Regions from separate parts of the Rhodococcus sp. WB9 genome, predicted to be linked through region 1. Evidence: riboswitches for the same ligand, from Rfam matches in the RefSeq annotation. Region 1 holds a riboswitch; each other region holds the start of a gene.

Region 1 (5,366 bases):
GCGGCCGTCGTGCATCAATTCGTGCAGGTACATGCCACTTCGGGAGATCGCACCCTGGTCGAATCCGACCAGGTAGAGGGTGAGCAGGGCGAGCAGGACGACTCCGACGACGATCAGCACGATTCCGAGTGACTCGACGGACTTGCTCGGTGAAGAGACGTAAACCATGGCTACTCCTGGAGGAGTTCGGGTTCCGCAACTGTCGGCCGTCGATTGTCCGGGCATCGCGACGAGCGCCCCTTGCTCAGCGGCACGATCGATACGACGTTACTCTCGCCGTGTCGATTCCATCACCGTACCGTTCGGTCGAATCCGGCGTGCGGAAATGCAGCGCGGCGAACCAAGACAAACACCGTGTCGAACCCGGCGGAACAGAATGCACCGGCGATTCGTTCCACTGAACTGTGACGACACAGCAGAACACCGACGGCGACATCGAGATCGAGATCTGGTCCGACGTCGCCTGCCCCTGGTGCTACATCGGCAAGCACCGTTTCCTGTCGGCCCTCGCGGAGTTCGAGGGGCGCGACCGGGTGAACGTGGTGTGGCGGTCGTATCAGCTGTCGCCGGAGACGCCGGTGGGGGAGCGGCGCAGCGAACTCGACGCCCTGGTGGAGAGCAAGGGCATGCCTGCCGAGCAGGTCCGTCAGATGTTCGGACACGTTGCGCGCACGGCGGCCGGCGAGGGGCTGAGTCTCGACTTCGACACCGTGATCGCCGCCAACACCTTCGACGCCCACCGGTTGATCCACCTGGCGGGCGACGAGCGAGATGCCGTGGTAGAGGAACTGTTCCGCGCCCACTTCGGTGCGGGAGCCGTGATCGACGATCGCGAGGTGCTCGTCGAGATCGCGTCGCGGTCCGGGCTCGACGCCGACACCGTCCGCGCCGAACTCGAATCCGATGCCGGTGCGGACGCGGTCCGCGCCGACCTCGAGACCGCCCGTCGACTGCAGGTGTCGGCGGTGCCGTTCTTCGTCGCCAACCGCCGCGTCGCCGTGTCCGGCGCGCAGCCGAAGGACGTGTTCCTGCAGCTTCTGACGCAGGCGGGCGCGGCGCCGGTGAACTAGCGGCGCGTGAAGTACCGGTTGGCGTCGGGCCGGAACATGAGTGCCACCGCCGCGATCACCGCCACGAGATGGGTGAGTCGGGCGGTCGCGATCACCGCGGCGTCGAGCGTCAGACCCGCGACGGCGGACATCGGGTCGTTGCCGGCGGACAGCCAGGCGAGCGGCTCCATCACGAGCGAAGCGACGCCGAAGACGCCGAGACCGATCGCGAGAGTGTTCCGCGCCCACGCCCCGCCACTGCGGAAACGGGTCATGACGAACAGCACCGCGCCGTAGACGGCGACGCGGACCGCGAGTTGTCCGGCGAGGCTGCCGACGTCGGCGTCCGGGCCCTCCAATGCCGTCGATGTGTGCGCGATGGCCTCGACCACGCCGGCGAACAGGGCGAGTCCGAGCAGCCAGTACGCGCGCTCGATCGCCTGCGGGACCGAGGGTGCAGTACGAGTGGTCATGTCCCCATGCTGGTATCGGCGACGTCGCGGCACATCACCCCACGGAGTGGAGTTCACCCCTACCCGGGTATCGATGCGACGTGCTTGCCATCACCCCGGACGAGGGGCACATTGAAAAGCACGTCGTCGGCAGGGAGGCACTGTGCGCGAGCAGACACGACCCGGAGATGCATGGCCGGCGTTGAAGGTGGACGACTGGACGTCGACGCGGGACACCCTGCACATGTGGACGCAGATAGTCGGGAAGATCCGCTTGGCCCACGCACCGTTGATCAACCACTGGTGGCAGGTCCCGCTGTACGTGAGCCCCCGCGGTCTCACGACGTCGACAGTCCCGTACGGCACCGACTGCTTCGACATCGAATTCGACTTCGCCGACCATCGACTGGTGATCCGCACGAGTACGGGCGGCACCGGGACGGTTGCCCTCGAACCGAAGTCGGTGTCCGATTTCTATGCGGAGACGATGGCCACGCTGGCCGAACTGGGCGTGGCGACGACGATTCTGGCCCGGCCCAACGAGGTGGACCCCGCCGTCCCGTTCGCGGAGGACAACCAGCACTGTTCGTACGACAGTGAGTCGGTGCATCAGTTCTGGCGGCAGCTCGTGCAGGCGGACCGCGTCCTGCACGAGTTCCGTTCCCATTTCATCGGGAAGGTCAGTCCGGTGCACTTCTTCTGGGGTGCGCTCGACCTGGCCTGCACCCGGTTCTCCGGGCGAACCGCACCGACTCATCCTGGGGGAGCACCGAACTGCGGAGACTGGGTGATGGTCGAGGGCTACTCGCACGAGCTGAGCAGCTGCGGTTTCTGGCCCGGCGGTGGCGTCGAAGGCGCGTTCTACGCGTACGCCTACCCGGAACCGGATGGTTTCGCCGACTACCCGGTCGGGCCCGACGGAGCCTTCTACAGCAAGGAGAACGGACAGTTCCTGCTGCCGTACGAGACCGTCCGAACCGCAGACGATCCCGATGCCGCACTCTTGAAGTTCCTGCACAGCACGTACGACGCGGCGGCCGAGCGGGGTGGCTGGGACCGGGCCGCCCTGGAGGCGGACCCGGCCCGATGGGACGAATCCCGCTGACGCCCTGACAGGTGGGTCAGGCGACGTTCGCCGACGCGGGCGTCGTGGCCCGGGTGGCACGCTCCGTGAGGAACGCGAATGCCAGTCCGAGAACCAGCCACAACGTGGCCTGCGTCGCGAGGGACGACAGGCGGAACTGCCACAGCAGCACTGCGGGGAAGTCGTCGCCCACTTCGTTGACGGTGGGCAGAACGAGGTATCCGATGGTCACCACCACGAGGAACGCGAGAACCGGCGCCGCGATCCGCACCGACAGGAACTCCTGCGCTGCGACGGCCTTCGCCGCGAAGACGGAGGCCACCACCGCGAGCAAGCCCAGCACGACTGCGGCAAGCCACAGCCCGGTGCGCTGGGTGATCGTTTCGGGGTCTCCGACAGCGGGCGGGTTGGCGGGGTACTTGAAGAACGGCACCGCCTCGATTGCCAACCAGCCCAACGTGGCCAGTGTCAACCCGAGCAACGGCCCCGACAGCGTCGTCAGCCGACGCGCGTAATTCGCGACGACGGCGAAGATCGCTCCCAGAGCCAGGCCCGCGAGGGAGGTGGCCAGGAACAGTCCGAAGCGCTGTCCGTCCCGGCTGACCAGTGCGTCTTCTTCGTCGTGCGAGTGCCCGGCCGGCTCCGCTGCCTGCGTGGCATCGTGCGAGTGGACTTCGGCTTCGGCAGCGCTGTTCGACTCTTCGATCGCGATGGCCGCATCGATGTGCGACTCACCGAGGACGAACGCGACGCCACCGGCCAGGATGCCTGCGATCAGGCCGGCCAGCAGGCCGCGGATGAGGAGTTTCGTGAAGGAATCGGTCAGTGGCATGGCAGACCCAGGAGGTGGCGCCCGTCGTGCATCAGTTCGTGCATGTACATGCCACTGCGCGAAATCGCGCCCTGGTCGAAACCAACGAGGTAGAGAGCGAGCATCGCGAACAGAACGATCGCGAAAGAGATGACGGCGAGTCGGGTCGTGTCGACCGACGAGCCGGGTGCGTAGGCGAGTGCCATAGTTCCTCCTGGGATTTCGCGTCCCCTAGGTCCAGGCGATGGCCGCAGTATCTGGCTGTCGAGGTGGTTCCGGTGAAGGACTACTCCGATTTACAGTGGCGCGACCGCTCCGGGATTGCACCGGATTCCTGCCGAACCATCGCTTTGTCCTGCGAACTTTTGCACCCGGCGGGCCGTCGTGTCAATCCTCCCGCTCGGCCCTGGCTCTCAGTTCTTGTTCGCCGCCGCGACGTCGAGAACGACCTCGAACTCGAGCAGCGAAGCTCCGGACGCCACCGGCTTCTTCTGTTCACCCGCGTGTGCCTCCCGGGCCGGACCGTCGCGCCACGCCGCGAATGCCTCTTCGCTCTCCCACTGGGTGACGACGAAGTAGCGGTTCTCGCCCTTGACGGGGCGCAGAAGCTGGAATCCGAGGAAGCCGGGGGAGTTCTCCACGGCGTGCGCGCGCGCTGCGAAGCGCTTCTCGAGTTCGGGGCCCGCGCCCTCGGGGATTTCGATTGCGTTGATCTTCACCACTGCCATGCGGGCGAGATTACTCCGCTAGCGTCGGAGGGGTGGCGGGTGAGAGTGCGTTGCACGACGAGGGCGGGACGGGACAGCCGATTCTGCTGTTGCACGGGCTGATGGGCAGCGCCCGGACGTGGGGCCGGCACGTGCCGTGGTTGCGCGAGCACGGCCACGTCTTCACGTTCGACGCCGCAGGTCACGGCAGGCCCGCACCGTCGCGGTTGACGACGGAAGCGTTCGTGGAAGACCTGGCCGCCGTACTCGCGCCCTTCACCGAGCCGTGGGTGGTGATCGGGCACTCGATGGGCGCCCTGCACGCGTGGTTCCTTGCGGCCGAACACCCAGAGAAGGTATCGGCGCTCGTGCTCGAAGACATGGCCCCCGACTTCCGGGGCCGCACCGCCGCGGACTGGGCGGCGATGATCTCGAACTGGCCGCAGCCGTTCGCGACCCGGGAAGACCTGTTCGAGTTCTTCGGTCCGGTTGCCGGACAGTACTTCCTGGATTCTTTCGAGAAGCGCGCCGACGGCTGGTACCTGCACGGGGACGTCGACACGTTCCGCGACATCTCCGAGGAGTGGGGCGGCAGGCACTTCTGGGACCAGTGGGCGTCGATCACGGTTCCGGCCCTGCTGATCGAGGGGGAGTTCACGATCACCCCCGACGGTCAGATGCGGACCATGGCGGAGCGGCATCCCGGCGCCGAGTACGTCCGCATCCAGCGGGCCGGGCACCTCGTCCACGACGACCAGCCGGAGCAGTACCGGAAAGTGGTCGAGGAGTTCCTCGACGGGCTGGGCTGAGAGCCACCTCGTCCGCTGCGCAGGAGATTGTGTTCTTTTTTTCGCTTTATGGTCGAGGTATGGCCGCTCTGATGAACCACACGGTGTTGCTGCCGGGCGCCGACGATCGGGCCTTCTCACCGCGTTGAAGTATGTTATCGCTGGTCAGGATGATGTGACGATCTCGACTCCGGAGGTTCGGCGCCGTTGCCGGACAGTGTCCGGAGGCTGCTCGTCGACGCGGTCACGGCTCTGGATCGGGGGCAGGCACCGGCGGGTGGAGTTGGCGGACGTGCTGGCCTTTCGACAACACGAGCGCGCGACGCGGTCAGGTGTTCGAGGAGATGGCGCACGAGGAAACCCCAGACCCCGGCGACGCCGCTGACGGCTTCGTCTCGACCCGCTGATCGAGGGGCAGGGCAACCGTGGCTGCCTGTCGGGTAGTTCTCGACGCGTGCGTCCGGCTTCCGCAGCT
Region 2 (5,366 bases), 3.3 Mb from region 1:
TCCGAGACGTCGTCGGCGGCGTCGATCTTCTGCCGGGTCGTGCTGGCCCGCTCGACGTACCACGTCTCGTCGATGCGGCCGGAGTCCTTCAACGCCTGCCGAACGGCCGGGTAGGTCCGTCCGAGCTTCAGGATCGCGGCGGCGTCGGTCTCCCGTAGGCGCCGCGTCAGCTCGCCGGGCGGCAGCGTTCCCGGCAGGACGGTCAGGATTTCCTCGCCCTCGACGAGCGGCATCGCCAGCGCGGCGGAGGCGGCGCTGATCGACGTGACCCCGGGAATGACCTCCGCCTCGAAGCGCTGCGCCAACCTCTTGTGCATGTGCATGTAGGAGCTGTAGAACAGCGGGTCGCCCGCCGCGAGGAGCGCGACCGACCGGCCGGCGTCGAGGTGGGCGGCGAGTCGCTGCGACGCCTCCTCGTAGAACTCGTCCATCGCCCCCTGGTAACCGCCCGGGTGGTCGACGGTCTCGGTGGTGACGGGGTAGACGAGGTGCTCCTCGATCTGTCCCTCACGCAGGTACGGCGCCGCGACCGCGCGGGAGATGCTCTTGCCGTGCCGGGCGCTGTGGAACGCCACCACATCGGCCTCGGCGATGACCCGCGCGGCCTTCACCGTCACCAGTTCCGGGTCGCCCGGTCCGATGCCGACGCCCCACAGTTTGCCGGTCACCCGCTCGTCGGAGCTCATTCGACCTCGCTCGCAATCGCATTCAGCGCCGCAGCTGTGATGGCGCTGCCACCCCGGCGGCCGCGGACCACCAGATAGTCCAGTCCGCGCGGGTGTTCGATCAACGCTTCCTTCGACTCGGCCGCACCGATGAAGCCGACCGGACCGCCCACGATCGCGGCAGGCCGGGGTGCCCCGGATTCGATCATGTCCAGCAGGTAGAACAACGCGGTCGGGGCGTTGCCGATCGCGACGACGGCACCGTCGAGTTTGCTGCCCCACAATTCGAGTGCGGCCGCCGAGCGGGTGTTCCCGATCTGCTCCGCCAGCACCGGGACCCGGGGGTCGCGCAGCGTGCAGAGGACCTCGTTGTCCGCAGGGAGACGCTTCCGGGTCACGCCGGCAGCGACCATCTGCGCGTCGCACAGGATCGGGGCGCCGCCCGCCAGCGCCGCGCGGGCGGCCTTCACGACACCGGGGGTGAACGCGACGTCGTCCACGAGGTCGACCTGACCGCTTGCGTGGATCATGCGGACCACGGCCTGCGAGACGTCCTCGGGAAAGGCACTGAGATCCGCCTCGGCGCGGATCGTGGCGAAGGACTGGCGGTAGATCTCCGCGCCGTCTCGGATGTACTCGATCATCCGCTCACGATAGAGGCACCGCGGTCACGGCTCCTCCACCCGGTAACCCGTCTCCGTGGCGACGACGTCGGCGACCTCACCCTTGGGCCGCCCGCAGCACCGCTCGCAGCCCGACCAGTGCTGCCGGCCCTCCACCGGGAGTTCGCCGCTCGCGACGGCGTCCCGCGCGTCGGATCGCACGTCGGCGAGCGCCTTCTCGCAGCCGGGTTGCCCGGTGCAGGCGCTGACGTTCAGCCACGGCGAGTTCTCGTCGAAGATCAGGCCCATCGGGGCGAGGACCCGGACCACCTGCTCGGCCGACCACTCGTCGAGATCGCACAGCAACACCGATTTCCACGGCGTGACGATCACCGGCTTCTCGACCGCGGCGAGGAACTCGGCCAGCCGGGCATCGAGGATCCCGAACGCGAGGCCGCCGCCGAGGGTCACGTTGCCGTCCGGTTGGTCGAGCCACCCGATCGGCGGCCGATGGTCGTCGAACCCGCTCACCGGGTCGGCGGTCGGTGCGAGCGTCAACGCCGACAGGACCCGTTCGACCCCGTCGGCGATCTCGGACAGCCGCCAGTGCTGATCGCGCAGCTCCAGGAAGACGCGGGCGGCGTTCAGGAGCACCGCCACCGATTCCGTCGCCGCGATCCGGGCACCGCTGTCGCGACCGGCGAGGACCAGGGCGACCTCCGTCTCGCTCACCGCATGGACGCCGAAATCGCCGCCGAGCGCCGACACGTCGCCGCGTCCGTCGTCGAGGGTGAACAGCGTGCGGCCGGGCAGGTCCGCCAGCGCGGCGTCCGCGCACAACGTCCGGTCGAGTTCGTCGACCAGATCCCGCAGGTCCGCGACACCACCGATCCGGCCGGTCAGCGGCGAGACGAGGATGTTGCGGACCCGCTCGTGGGTCTCCGACGGCAGGAGGCCCGCGTCGGCGAGGCGGCGGGCGAACTCCTGCGGATCGCGGACCGCCCGCAGTTGCGCGTTGCCGCGGGAGGTCAGTTCGATCTCGCCGTTTCCGAGGTCGCGGGCCGATTCCGCGAGGGTCTGCAGCTGGGTGGAGGTCAGCACACCTCCGGGGAGGCGCACCCGGGCGAGGGCACCGTCGGCGGCCCGGTGGACCTGCAGCGCGCCGGGGCATGCGTCGGGGCGGGAACGGGAGTCGACCATGGTCCCAGGTTACGTCCGGCCCCGGGTAGCATCACCAGCACTTGCGACAGCAGGAGAGGAAGCCGGTGAAAATCCGGTGCGGTCGCGCCACTGTGAGCCCGCCGAAACCGGTGGGCGAGCCAGACCCTCACCTGCCGTCCTCCGACCTACGGTTCCGCACAGAACCACCGCCACGGGGCGCGACACCCCCAGGAAGGCTCCACACGTGATCCTGCTGCTCTCCACCTCCGACACCGACCTGCTCAGCGCACGCGCCAGCGGGGCGGACTACCGCTGGGCCAACCCGGCACGGCTGCTGGTCGAGGAGGATCTGCCGGGACTGCTCGACGGCGCCGACCTGGTGGTGGTGCGCATCCTCGGTGGCCGGCGGGCGTGGGAGGAGGGCCTCGACGCGGTCCTCGCCAGCGGACTGCCGGTGGTGGTCCTCGGCGGCGAGCACGCCCCGGACGCCGAGCTGATGGAGTGCTCGACGGTCACTGCCGGTGTGTCGGCGGAGGCACACAACTATCTCGCCGAGGGCGGCGCCGACAACCTCGCCCAACTGCACCACTTCCTGTCGGACACCGTGCTGCTGACCGGTCACGGTTTCGAGGCGCCGGTCCACCTGCCGAGCTGGGGTGTCGCGCCGTTCGCTCCCGACGGGAACCCGGACCGCCCCACGATCGCCGTTCTCTACTACCGCGCGCAGCACCTGGCCGGGAACACCCGCTACATCGAGGCGCTGTGCGACGCCGTCGTCGCGGCGGGCGGCACCCCGCTGCCGATCTTCTGCGCGTCGCTGCGCACCGCCGAACCGGAGTTGCTGAACACGCTGCGCCGGGCGGACGCGATGGTGGTCACCGTGCTCGCCGCCGGCGGCACCAAGCCGGCCGGCGTCTCGGCCGGTGGCGACGACGAGGCGTGGGACGTCGCCGCGCTGGCCGCGCTGGACGTGCCGATCCTGCAGGGACTGTGCCTGACCAGCAGCCGTGAATCGTGGGAGTCCAACGACGACGGATTGTCGCCGCTCGACGTCGCCACCCAGGTCGCGGTCCCCGAGTTCGACGGCCGGCTGATCACGGTGCCGTTCTCGTTCAAGGAGATCGACGCGGACGGTCTCTCCACCTACGTTCCCGACGCCGAGCGCGCCTCCCGGGTGGCGGGCATCGCCGTCCGGCACGCCCGGCTCCGGCACATCCCCGCGTCCGACCGCCGGATCGCTCTGATGCTGTCGGCGTACCCGACGAAGCACGCCCGCATCGGCAACGCCGTCGGTCTCGACACGCCGGCCAGCGCGATCCGGTTGCTCACCGAGATGCGGGCCGCCGGATACGACCTCGGCCCGGCGGACGGACCGGATTCCGTGCCGGGTCTCGCCGCCCAGGACGGCGACGCGCTGATCCACGCCCTCATCGCCGCCGGCGGCCAGGATCCGGACTGGCTGACCGCGGAGCAGCTCGCGGGCAACCCGATCCGGATCTCCGCGGCCCGCTACCGCGAGTGGTTCTCGGCGCTGCCCGCCGAACTGCGCGAGGGCGTCGAGGAGCACTGGGGGCCGGCGCCGGGCGAACTGTACGTCGACCGCTCACAGGATCCCGCCGGTGAAATCGTCATCGCCGCAATGCAGTTCGGGAACCTCGTGCTGATGGTGCAGCCGCCGCGCGGATTCGGGGAGAAGCCGGTCGCGATCTACCACGACCCGCATCTACCGCCGAGCCACCACTACCTCGCCGCCTACCGGTGGATCGCCGCGGACGCCGCCGCCGGCGGTTTCGGCGCCGACGCCGTCGTCCATCTCGGCAAGCACGGCAACCTCGAATGGCTGCCCGGCAAGACACTCGGCATGTCCGCGTCGTGCGGCACCGACGCCGCACTCGGCGACCTGCCGCTGATCTACCCGTTCCTGGTCAACGATCCGGGGGAGGGCACGCAGGCCAAGCGCCGTGCCCACGCGACTCTCGTCGATCACCTGATCCCGCCGATGGCCCGCGCCGAGAGCTACGGCGACATCTCGCGGCTCGAGCAGCTACTCGACGAGCACTCGAACATCTCCGCGCTCGACCCGTCCAAGCTGCCGGCCATTCGTCAGCAGATCTGGACGCTGATGCGCGCCGCCAAGATGGACCACGACCTCGGACTCGAGGAACGTCCCGACGAGGACGTGTTCGACGACATGCTGCTGCACGTCGACGGCTGGCTGTGCGAGATCAAGGACGTCCAGATCCGTGACGGCCTCCACATCCTCGGTGCCGCACCCCGCGACGACGCGGAGGTCGAACTGGTGCTCGCGATGCTCCGCGCCCGGCAGATGTGGGGCGGCGAGCAGAACGTCCCCGGACTCCGCGAGGCGCTCGGCCTCAGCGAGGACGGCGACGAATCCCGTACCCGCGTCGACGACATCGAGCAGGAGGCGCACGCACTGGTGCAGGGCATGCACGACGCCGACTGGAAACCGGACGCCGCCGACACCCTCACCGGCGACGCCACCGTCGCGAAGATCCTGCGCTTCGCCGCCACCGAGGTGGTGCCCCGCCTTCGCGAGACCGACAACGAGATCGCTCAGGTGCTGCACGCGCTCGACGGCGGATTCATCGCCCCCGGGCCGAGCGGTTCGCCGCTGCGCGGGCTGATCAACGTGCTCCCGACGGGCCGCAACTTCTACTCCGTCGACCCGAAGGCCGTGCCGTCCCGGCTCGCCTGGGAGACCGGCCAGGCGATGGCCGAATCGTTGCTGGACCGCTACAAGTCCGATCACGGAGAGTGGCCGCGCTCGGTGGGTCTGTCCGTGTGGGGCACGTCCGCGATGCGCACCTCCGGAGACGACATCGCCGAGGTCTTCGCGCTCCTCGGTGTGCGCCCGGTGTGGGACGAGGCGAGTCGCCGCGTGGTGAACCTCGAGGTGATCGACCTCGAGGAACTC
Region 3 (5,366 bases), 630 kb from region 1:
GCGATCGGCAAGACCGGCGCCAGCACCCGCGCCGAGGCCGTCCGCGCCGCGGAGTCGAACGGCTGGCTGTAGGCCCTCCGGGCTCGTGCGCCTTTTTGGGCTCTACTGACTCATTCGTGGGTGGGTTCGGCCGGGTAGTTGTGGTCGAGCGCCCCCGAGGCTGAGCATCGCGAGTGCGATGACGGCCTCGGGGGTGTGGAACCCGAATCCGCGTCGGGTGATGAGGCGGATTTTGGTGTTGACCGATTCGATGCGCCCGTTGGACAGGCCGTGTTCGATGGCGGCGAGGATGGCGGGTTTGTGGGCGCGGATGCTTTTCTGCAACGCGACAAAGGCCGGGATCCGGGACCGTCTCGCCCAGCCGATCCATCGATCGAGTTCGGTGGCGGCGTTCTCGGCCGGGAGTTGGAAGATCAACCGCAAGGTTTCCTTGAGTAGGTAGGCGCGGTGCAGCACCGGGTCGTGCAGTTCGATCCACCGTAGCGTCGCCTGCTGCCCGGTGGTGAGGGTGTCCGGGTTCTTCAGCAACGCCCACCGGCTGCGTTTCACCGTTTGAGCTGGTCCGGCCTTCGGGCGGCGGCGTGGTTTCCAGCCGCCGCCGCGGGAGGCGTTCTCGGTGGCCCGGGCCCGGTTCCACGCGGCCCGGCGGACCGCGTCGAGGGCTTCGGTGGCCCAGGCGACCACGTGGAACGGGTCCGCGCAGCGGATCGCATCCGGGCAGTACCGGGCCACCACCGATCCGATCCACCCGGCCGCGTCCGAGGTGACGTGGGTGATTTTCGCGCAGCGTTCGGGCCCGAGCCGGTCGAAGAACCCGGACAGGGTGGCCGCGTCGCGGCCGGGGGCGGCCCACACCAGCCGGCCGGAGTCGTGGTCGACGACGACCGTCAGATACTTGTGGCCCTTCTTGTAGGAGATCTCGTCGATCCCGATCCGACGCAGCCCGGCCAGCGGGTCCCGGGCGGGTGCGGTGTCGGCCCACACCCGGTCCACGATCGCCCCGACCGTGCGCCAGGCGGTGCGCGTCACCTCGCAGGTCGCGGCCTTCGAGGTGTGCGTGGCCAGCCACGCCACCGTCTGGTCGAACGCGTGGGTGTGCCCGGCGCGGTGCCGGGCCCAGGGCACAGCGGCCACCGTGACCCCGTGTTCGCGGCAGGACACCCGTGGGGCGTCGGCCTCGATAAAGGTGCGGACCAGGCCGCAGTCCGGGCCGCGCCATCGCCGCCGCCCGGTGCCGCCGTCGTAGCCGGGGCTACGGCGACCGCACAGCCCGCACCGGGACCGGGCCCGGGCCTGCGGCCGGACCGCGACGATCACCGCCACGGCCGTGGCATCGAAATCAACGTGCTCGATCACCGTCTTTTCGACACCCAACACCTGACGCCATATCCTGGCTTCGCGCACGCCGTTCTCCCACACATGTAGCCGACTGACCCTAGACAAGCCAGAACGCTACTGGGACAACGGCGTGCGCCCCTACGATGCCCAGCTACCACCCACGATCACAGCAGTAGAGCCCCTTTTTGGTAGTTGGGGCTACCAAGAAGGCGCACGGGCCGGAGGCCTATGCTGGCCGGTGCAGCTGGTTCGCCCGGCACGGTCGTGAGGAGCCCCGAAGACCGCACCTGGCGTCGAAGCACGTCGGCCTCTCCGGAGTCCGCGTGTGAGAGGGAACCCGGTGAGAATCCGGGACTGTCCCGCAGCGGTGAGCAGGAACGACCGCCGTCACCATGCACTGGGCAACCGCCTGGGAAGCGACGGCCACTAGGTCCGGTGTGATGTCACACCGGCTGCCTGCAAGTCCGAAGACCTGCCGACTGTGTCGGGCACGCCGTGCCCGACGGTTACCGCCTCGTGGATTGGGCGTGTAGACCTTCTCGCGCTGCAGCAGGTCCCTGGGCTCGAGAGGTGTACCCGTTTGCCGGCGGTAGCCGTACCGCGTACGCAACTGGAGATACCGTGACATTTTCTTTCACCGCGACCGTGCTGGGCTCACCTCGCATCGGTCCGAATCGCGAACTGAAGAAGGCCGTCGAGTCGTACTGGACCGGCCGCCTCGACGCCGAAGGGCTCGACGCGCTCGCCCAGGATCTGCGACGCCGGACCTGGACGAGATTGCGCGACGCCGGGCTCGACTCCGTTCCCGTCAACACGTTCTCGTACTACGACCATGTGCTGGACACCGCGGCGATGCTCGGCGCCCTGCCCGACCGTGTCGCCGGCATCGAGAGCGACCTCGACCGCTACTTCGCCGCCGCCCGCGGCAACCACACGATCGCCCCGCTCGAGATGACCAAGTGGTTCGACACCAACTACCACTACCTGGTGCCCGAGATCTCCCCATCGACGACGTTCGCCCTCGACCCGTCGAAGGTGCTCCGCGAACTCGAAGAGGCACGTGCCCTGGACATTCCGGCCCGCCCGGTGGTGGTGGGTCCGGTGACGTTCCTGCTGCTGTCGAAGGCCGTCGGCTCGGAGGTACCCCTCCTCGACCGCCTCGACGAACTGGTCCCGCTGTACGCGGACCTGCTCGGTCGGCTCGCCGACGCCGGCGCCGAGTGGGTGCAAATCGACGAACCCGCGCTGGTCGCCGACCGCACACCGGAAGAGATCGCGGCGGCCAAGCGTGCCTACGACCGGTTGTCCGCGGCACCGTCGCGGCCGGCGATCCTCCTCGCGTCCTACTTCGGCAGCCTCGGTGACGCACTCCCCGCCATCGCCTCGACCGGTGTCGAGGGAATTGCGATCGATCTGGTCGCCGGATCCGACACTCTCGCCACCGTTCCCGATCTGACCCGCAAGCACGTCGTCGCCGGCGTCGTCGACGGACGCAACATTTGGCGCACCGACCTGGACGCGGCACTGGCGTCGCTCGGCACCCTGCTGGGCAGCACCGGTTCGCTCGCCGTCTCGACGTCGTGCTCGCTGCTGCACGTCCCGTACACGCTCGACGCGGAGACCGGACTCGACAAGGCGCTGCGGTCGTGGCTGGCGTTCGGTACCGAGAAGGTCCGCGAGGTCGTCACCCTCGGCACCGCACTGACCAGCGGTCGTGAATCCGTCGAGGACGAGTTCGCGCTCGCCCGCGCGGCGGCGTCCACCCGCAGCACCGACAGGCGTCTGCACGACGCCACGGTCCGTGCCCGGCTGGACGCGCTCACCGCGTCCGATCCGGGGCGCAGTCCCGCCGCGGAACGTCGGGAAGCCCAGTCGGCGCTGTCGCTTCCGGTGCTGCCGACCACCACCATCGGCTCCTACCCGCAGACGACGCAGATCCGGGTCGCGCGCGCGGCGCGGCGCAAGGGTGAGATCGACGAGTCCGAGTACCTGAACCGGATGCGCGCCGAGGTCGCCGATGTGGTTGCGCTGCAGGAGAAGCTGGACCTCGACGTGCTGGTGCACGGCGAACCGGAACGCAACGACATGGTGCAGTACTTCGCCGAACAGTTGGACGGGTTCTTCGCGACGGACAACGGCTGGGTGCAGTCGTACGGCAGCCGCTGCGTCCGCCCGCCGATCCTGTACGGCGACGTGCGCCGCAGCCACCCGATGACGGTCGAATGGATCACGTACGCGCAGTCACTCACGCAGCGTCCGGTGAAGGGCATGCTCACCGGTCCGGTGACGATCCTGGCGTGGTCGTTCGTGCGCGACGACCAGCCGTTGGCCGACTCGGCCAACCAGGTGGCGCTGGCCATCCGCGACGAAACGGTGGACCTGCAGGGCGCGGGCATCCGGATCGTCCAGGTGGACGAGCCCGCGTTGCGCGAACTGCTGCCCCTGCGGGCCGCGGCTCAGCCGGCGTACCTCGACTGGTCGGTCGGGGCGTTCCGTCTCGCGACGTCCGGGGTCTCGGACTCGACGCAGATCCACACCCACCTCTGCTATTCGGAGTTCGGTGAGGTCATCGAGGCCATCGCGAGGCTCGACGCCGACGTCACCTCCATCGAGGCCGCGCGCTCGCACATGGAGGTCCTCGACGACCTCAACGCCGTCGGCTTCGATCTCGGCGTCGGCCCGGGCGTGTACGACATCCACTCGCCGCGGGTGCCCGGTGTCGAGGAGATCGCGGCGTCGCTGCGGGAGGCGCTGAAGGCGGTGCCGGTGGAACGGCTGTGGGTCAACCCCGACTGCGGTCTGAAGACCCGTGGTCCCGCCGAGGTCGAGGCGTCGCTGCGGAACCTCGTCGACGCGGCGAAGCTGGTCCGCGCGGAGCTGTAGGCGGCTCCGCGGCCCGTGAGTGGTTGAGGAGTCTCTGGACTCGTCAACCACTCACGGGGCCGAAGGCCCTGCTCTGCGACGGATTCTCACCGAACCGGCGACGGTAGGCGGCCGCGAAGAGGCCGAGGTTGACGTATCCCCACGCGCCGGCGATCGAGGCGACGGTCTCGCCCGGCGATGCGGTGAGCAGTTCCTCCCGGATGCCCTGGAGGCGCTGCTCACGCACGTACTCGGCCGGGGTGGTGTTCAGGTATTTCCGGAACGACCCGGACAGGGTGCGGACGCTGACACCCACCGCGTCGGCGATGTCGGAAGCGGTCGGCAGTTCGCGGGCGTACTCGCGGATGTATTGGACGGCGTGCCGCACATAGCCGGGCGCCGCCGGGCCGGTGGACCTGTCCGGGTCCACTCCGGCACGAGCCGCCCATTCGGTGAGCAGGTGCCCGACCAGCAACTCCTGCAGGTTGAGTCCGATGCGCCCCTCGGTGGCGTGCCCCGGTAGCTCTCCCGTCGTCCGCATCGCGTAAGCGAGCAGCGCCTGCCAGCCGGATCCACCGCCGCCGATGGCGCATTTGCGTTGCCAGAGAAGATCTCCGGGGTCGAATCCCCACCAGCGCACAGCCGTGTCCGTGAGCAACGCATGGGGAACGGTGAGATTGAGCTGGACGTGGTCGGGCGAGAACTCGACGAGGTAGTCGACGCGACTGCAGTCGGCGACGAACGTGTCACCTGCCGGTGTGTCCGCGGTGGCGTCGTGGTCGAGGTGGTGCCGGGCGTTGCCCCGGATGGTCGTGAGAACGAGCGCGTTTCCTGCGTCGGACGAGAAGTCGCCGACCGAGACGGGGATTCCGTAGGAGAACCGGGTGACGGTGATGTCGCCGATCTTCGTGGAGTACATGCTCGACCGGGGCGACAGCCCGACACCGAGCGGACGCACGACATAGGGCATGTACACGCGGTCGGACCAGAGTTGGATCTCGCTCCAGTCCTCCGACGCTCTGCGCTCGGCGGCCGTCGGCCGTCCCACCGCAAACGGATCCAGCACGACCATGCGTCGAGTATTCCACCCGCACGGGGCCGAAGGCCAATTGCTTATATCGTGAGTGTGTGCTCATAATATGGGTGTACCTGTGACACCAGTCACT
Region 4 (5,366 bases), 2.1 Mb from region 1:
CGGACGCGCGCCGGACGAGGACGTGGATCTCGGCTGATGCATCGCGGTCGAGGATGAGTGGCAGCACGTGCCGACCCAAAAATCCGGTTCCGCCGGTGACGAGGTAGGTGGCCATGACCCGAACTTACTCCAAAGTAAGATAATGCACTAGTGGCCCAGACCCACCTTGGCGTGCACCTTCTTCATCCAGGCCGGGGCCCACCAGTTGGCCTCGCCCATCAGCTTCACGAGGGACGGAACGAGGAGCATGCGGACCACCGTCGCGTCGACGACGAGTGCGACGATCATGCCCACACCGAGGAACCGCATGATCGACAGACCGGAGATGGTGAACGCTCCGGTCACCACCACGAGCAGCAGCGCCGCGGCCGTCACGATGCGGCCCGTGCGCTCGGTGCCGAAGCGCACCGCCTCCTCCGTGGTCGCGCCGGCCTCGTGCGCCTCGACCATGCGTGACATCAGGAACACCTCGTAGTCGGTCGACAGGCCGAAGACCACGGCGAGGATGAGGACCACGAACGTCGCCTCGAGCGGTGCCGGACTGACCCCGAGCAGACTCGCGCCGTGGCCCAGCTCGAAGATCCAGGTGAGTACACCGAACGTGGCGGCGAGGCTCAGCCCCGCCATCGCGACCGCCTTGATCGGCAGCACCACCGAGCCGAACGCCAGGAACAACAGCACGAGCGTCGAACCCACCATGATCGCGATCATCACCGGCATCCAGTGCACGATCGCCGCGTTCCCGTCGTCGACGGTCGCCTGACCGCCGCCGACGAGGAGTTCGGTTCCCTCCGGCGGCGTGATGGCACGGAGTCCGTCCACTGCGGCGCTCTGGTCGTCGGTGGTGACGCCTTCGGAGTAGACGGCCTGGACCGCGACCAGCTCGTTGCCGGACGCGACGACGGTGGCCGCCCCGATGCCCTCCACCCGGCCGGCGGCCTGGGCGACCGCGGCGCCGTCGGCGGCGGTCGGGGCCGTGCCGTCGGTGCCCCGGAGGATGAGGGTGGCGCCGTTTCCGGTGGTGGGAAACTCGGTGGTGAGAGTGTCGGTGGCGATGCGGGCGGGGTCGTTCTCCGGCAGCGCCGTGTACGTGACCTCGCCGAGTGACGCGCTGAGCAGGGGCGAGGCGAGGACCATCAAGCCCGCGACGATGCCGACCGCGATGGCGACCGGCCGCCGCATCACCCACGTGACGACGGAGCCCCAGAACGTGCGGGCGCGAACCTCCCCACGCTGCGCCGCATCCTTGCGCCAGGTCAGTGCGTTGATGCGATGACCCAGGATCGCGAGCAGCGCCGGGACCGCGGTGAGTGACAGCAGCGCCGCGCTCGCGACCGCGGCCATCGCACCGAACCCGAGCGACTTGATCACGTCCTGCGGAAACACGAGCATGCCCGAGAACGCGCACACGAGAAGCAGACCGGAGAACAGCACGGTGCGGCCCGCGGTCAGGACGGTGCGCCGGGTCGCCTCCGCGACGTCGGCGCCGGACTCCAGTTCCTCGCGGAAACGTCCGACGATGAACAGGCCGTAGTCGATCGCGAGCCCCAGTCCGAGCAGGGACGCCACGTTGATCGCGAACGAACTGACGTCGGTGAACAGGGTCAGCAGGCGCAGGGTGGCCAGGGCGCTGAAGATCGAGAGCAACCCGACGAACACCGGAACGGCCGCGGCCACCAGTCCGCCGAAGATGAAGACCAGCAACACGAGAGTGATCGGGAGCGCGATCGCCTCGGCCAGCACCAGGTCCTGTTGCAGCCGGTTGTTGAACGCCACACCCACCACCGAATTTCCCGCGAACTCGGTGTCGATGCCCTCCACCTCGAGCTTCGGCAGCAGGTCGTCGAACGTGGCGGCGGTGATCCCGGCGTCGGGGTCGACGGTGATCGCGGCCGACGCTTTGGTGCCGTCCTCCGACACCATCAGCTGCTTCCTCGCCGCGTCCGCGGTCCAGTACGACGTCACCGAGTACGTGGGCACCTCGGCGGCGAACCGGTCGAGACTCGCGGTGACCTCGGGGCCGATGTCGTCCAGGGTCTTCCCGTCGGGTGCCGTGTAGATGGCGATGATGTCCGGCGTCTGTGGACCCAGGTTGTCCTGGACGATCCGGGCCACTTCGGCGGATTCGCTACCGGGATCGGTGAAGCCGCCCGAGCTGAGTTTCGCGAAGACACCGGTGCCCCACGCGCCGCTCACCAGAACGGCGACGACGGCGAGGCTCAGGACCCACCATTTGCGTGAAACAACGGTCGAGGCCCAACGTGTCATGCGTTATCTCCGGCTTGTCTGGGGCGGGCAGCTGCGACTGCCGACTGTAGTGCGGATCGGGGTGTCACCGACGGGGGTGTGATGCGGCTCCCGGCAAATCGTGCATACTCGGCATCGCACTTGCAGCCACACGCACGGGGGAAGCCGGTCCGAATCCGGCGCTGACCCGCAACGGTAGGCCACCAGATTATTTCGGTGGCGAGCCCGATTACCCGGCGTGGGGTGTGCGACATCCTTTTCGTCGTGGTCTACGAAGCGGAGTCCTGCAGGCGCCGCACAGGGCGTCTGCTGACTTCTCATTCGTGGCTCTGAGCCGCAATGAGGTTTACATGCACGGTCAGTTGTTCAGAAGTACCGGTCTGGTCACGCTCGCTGTGACCGCGCTGGTGGTCGCCGGGTGTTCGCGCGGGGAGTCCGTGGGGCAGACCGCTTCCGCCGAATCCTTCGCCGAGCCGGTGTCCGTCACGAACTGCGATCGAACGGAGACGTTCGACGGCCCGCCCCAGCGCATCGTCAGCATGAACGATCACGTCACCGAGGTGCTGATCGAGATGGGGGCCGGCGACCGCATCGTCGGCACGGGGTACGGCGACGCGACCCCGTTGCCGGAGTTCGCGGACGCCTTCGCGACGATCCCGAAACTCGCGAAGGAATACCCGGCCCGGGAGCAGATCCTCGACCTCGACCCCGACCTGGTGGTCGGTGGAATGCGGAGCGCGTTCGACGAGAAGGAGGGGCGGTCGCGCGAATCCCTCGGCGACCAGGGCATTCCCACCTTCCTGTTCTCCGAGTACTGCGGGCAGGGTTTCCCCGACATCGGTCTGCTGCGCAGCGACTACACGCAGCTCGGCGAGATCCTCGGAGTCCCGGACCAGGCGCGGGCGATCACCGACCGGGTGACGTCCGGATTGCAGGCAGTGCGTGACGAGATCGCAGGCACCGCACCGGTTCCGACGTTCTTCTACGATTCCGGCGAGGACGTCCCGCTGACGATCGGCGGTGTGGGAGTCGGCCAGCTCATCGCGGACCACGCGGGTGCGGCCAACCTCTTCGCCGAGGGGGAGAAGCCGTATTCGAAGTCCACCTGGGAGATCATCGGTGAACGCGCCCCGGAGGCGATCGTCGTCCTCGACTACGGTACGACGAGTGCGCAGGCGAAGATCGACTTCCTGAAATCGCACCCGATCATGTCGACGACACCCGCCGTGAAGGCCGGCCGGTTCGTCGTGGTGCCGCTCGACGACTTCTTCGAGAGCCCGCGCCTGGTGCGGTCGGTGGAGACGATCGCGCGGGCACTGCATCCGGACGCCGTCGGCGCGCGATGACCGTCACCGTCGAACGTGCGGCACCACCGGCGCAGGCGCCGCACCCGGCCCGCGCACGCCTCGGCTTCGTGGGCCTGATGGTGCTGCTCGCACTGACAACCCTGTTCGTCGTCGGCCTCGCGGTGTCGTTCGGTTCGGTGCGCATCCCGGTCGGCGACGTCTGGGCGATCGTCGCGCACCGGGTGGCCCCCGGCGCATTCGAGTCCTGGTGGTCGCAGGCGCGGGAGTCGATTGTCCTCGACTCCCGGCTGCCGCGGGCGCTGACCGCGGCGGCAGTCGGTGCGGCGCTGGCCCTGGCAGGCGCCGTGGCGCAGGCGGTGACCCGCAATCCATTGGCCGATCCCTATCTGCTCGGCGTGTCCTCGGGGGCGGGGTTCGGCGTGGTGGTGGTGACGGTGCTCGGGCTCGGGGTGGGAGCACTCGGCGCGTTCACCGTTCCCGTCGCGGCGTTCCTGGGCGCGATGGTGCCTCTGTTCCTGTCGCTGGCGATCGGCGGACGGTATCCGCAGCCGACGGCCGTCATCCTCGTGGGTGTCGCGTCGGCGCAGGTGTTCTCGGCGCTCATCACGTTCTCGATCCTGGTCGTCGCGGACGAGCATCAACTGAGTTCGGTGATGCACTGGCTGGCTGGCGGGTTCGGCGACTCCCGCTGGTCGACGGCGATCTTCCCGGCCGTGGCACTCGCGACGGTGGGGGCCGCGATGATGCTGAGCGCGAGCCGTATCGACCTGCTGCAGGCGGGAGACGACGGCGCCGCCGCCCTCGGCATGAACGTGCGGCGCTTCCGCGTGGTGCAGTTGCTCGGTGTGTCGATGCTGGCCGGGGCCGCCGTGTCCGTCGCGGGCGGCATCGGCTTCATCGGTCTGCTGGTGCCGCACCTGGCCGGGTACGTCGTCGGTGCGCGGGCGGTGAGGCTGCTGCCTGTCGCCGCATTCCTCGGCGCGATCGCGATGGTCGCTGCGGACACGGCCGCGCGGTCTGTCGCACGGAGCATCGAGATCCCGGTCGGCGTCGTCACCGCGTTGGTGGGAGCGCCGATCTTCATCTGGATGCTCTACCGGCAGTACCGGAGGGCCGAACAGTGACCGCGCTGAGTCTGCAACGGGTCCGCGCCGAACTCGGGTCGCGGGAAGTGCTGCACGGCGTCGACTTCTCCGTGCGTCCCGGTGAGGTGCTGGCGTTGGTCGGGCCGAACGGTTCCGGGAAGACCACCGCGCTGCGCTGCTGCTACCGCGCGCTCACCCCGACCGGGGGCGCCGTCGTCGTCGACGGAGCGGACACAGCCGATCTGGGCCGGCGGGCACTGGCCCGCACCATCGGCGCGAGCACCCAGGAACCGCGGGTGTCCGCGGGACTGACTGTGCGCGAATCCGTTTCGCTCGGACGCGTGCCGCACCGGGGCTGGTTCGAACGGGCGAACGGCGCCGACGGCGAGATCGTCGAGACGTGCGTCCGTCAGGTGGGGCTGGCCGAACTCGCCGGTCGCGACGTCCAGGCACTGTCGGGTGGGGAGCGTCAGCGGGTGTCGATCGCCCGGGCTCTCGCGCAGCAGCCGAGGGTGCTGCTGCTCGACGAACCCACCAACCACCTCGACCTGCGGCATCAGCTGACGGTGATGAACCTGCTGCGTGACCTCGCGTGCGACGGTCTGGCGATCGTCGTGACCATGCACGACCTCCGGCTGGCGGTCGAGTACTGCGACACGCTGGCCGTGATGCACGATGGACGGGTGATCAGCACCGGTCCGCCCGTCGACGTGCTGGACGACGCCGT

What was found. Region 1 has a riboswitch for cobalamin ahead of FND50_RS04410 (CbtB domain-containing protein). Riboswitches for the same ligand answer to the same signal wherever they lie in the genome.
Region 2: it holds a riboswitch for cobalamin, as region 1 does, so the genes downstream of both, cobN (cobaltochelatase subunit CobN) here and FND50_RS04410 (CbtB domain-containing protein) in region 1, are expected to answer to the same signal.
Region 3: it holds a riboswitch for cobalamin, as region 1 does, so the genes downstream of both, metE (5-methyltetrahydropteroyltriglutamate--homocysteine S-methyltransferase) here and FND50_RS04410 (CbtB domain-containing protein) in region 1, are expected to answer to the same signal.
Region 4: it holds a riboswitch for cobalamin, as region 1 does, so the genes downstream of both, FND50_RS13645 (ABC transporter substrate-binding protein) here and FND50_RS04410 (CbtB domain-containing protein) in region 1, are expected to answer to the same signal.

What each region holds. Positions count from the first base shown of each region.
Region 1 covers NZ_CP041769.1:911,500-916,865, forward strand. The annotation lists gene FND50_RS04385 (CbtB domain-containing protein) at 1-168, opposite strand, end outside; gene FND50_RS04390 (DsbA family protein) at 405-1,070, shown strand; gene FND50_RS04395 (hypothetical protein) at 1,067-1,522, opposite strand; gene FND50_RS04400 (DUF5996 family protein) at 1,665-2,606, shown strand; gene FND50_RS04405 (CbtA family protein) at 2,623-3,417, opposite strand; gene FND50_RS04410 (CbtB domain-containing protein) at 3,408-3,602, opposite strand; cobalamin riboswitch at 3,625-3,758, opposite strand; gene FND50_RS04415 (antibiotic biosynthesis monooxygenase) at 3,810-4,124, opposite strand; gene FND50_RS04420 (alpha/beta fold hydrolase) at 4,157-4,912, shown strand; gene FND50_RS35970 (hypothetical protein) at 5,317-5,366, shown strand, end outside.
Region 2 covers NZ_CP041769.1:4,258,834-4,264,199, reverse strand. The annotation lists gene FND50_RS19565 (precorrin-2 C(20)-methyltransferase) at 1-686, opposite strand, end outside; gene FND50_RS19560 (precorrin-8X methylmutase) at 683-1,309, opposite strand; gene cobG (precorrin-3B synthase) at 1,334-2,467, opposite strand; cobalamin riboswitch at 2,474-2,617, shown strand; gene cobN (cobaltochelatase subunit CobN) at 2,673-5,366, shown strand, end outside.
Region 3 covers NZ_CP041769.1:1,538,429-1,543,794, reverse strand. The annotation lists gene FND50_RS07390 (response regulator transcription factor) at 1-72, shown strand, start outside; gene FND50_RS07385 (ISL3 family transposase) at 103-1,404, opposite strand; cobalamin riboswitch at 1,626-1,833, shown strand; gene metE (5-methyltetrahydropteroyltriglutamate--homocysteine S-methyltransferase) at 1,960-4,221, shown strand; gene FND50_RS07375 (AraC family transcriptional regulator) at 4,265-5,272, opposite strand.
Region 4 covers NZ_CP041769.1:2,969,355-2,974,720, forward strand. The annotation lists gene FND50_RS13635 (SDR family oxidoreductase) at 1-115, opposite strand, end outside; gene FND50_RS13640 (MMPL family transporter) at 148-2,268, opposite strand; cobalamin riboswitch at 2,369-2,503, shown strand; gene FND50_RS13645 (ABC transporter substrate-binding protein) at 2,598-3,593, shown strand; gene FND50_RS13650 (iron ABC transporter permease) at 3,590-4,678, shown strand; gene FND50_RS13655 (ABC transporter ATP-binding protein) at 4,675-5,366, shown strand, end outside.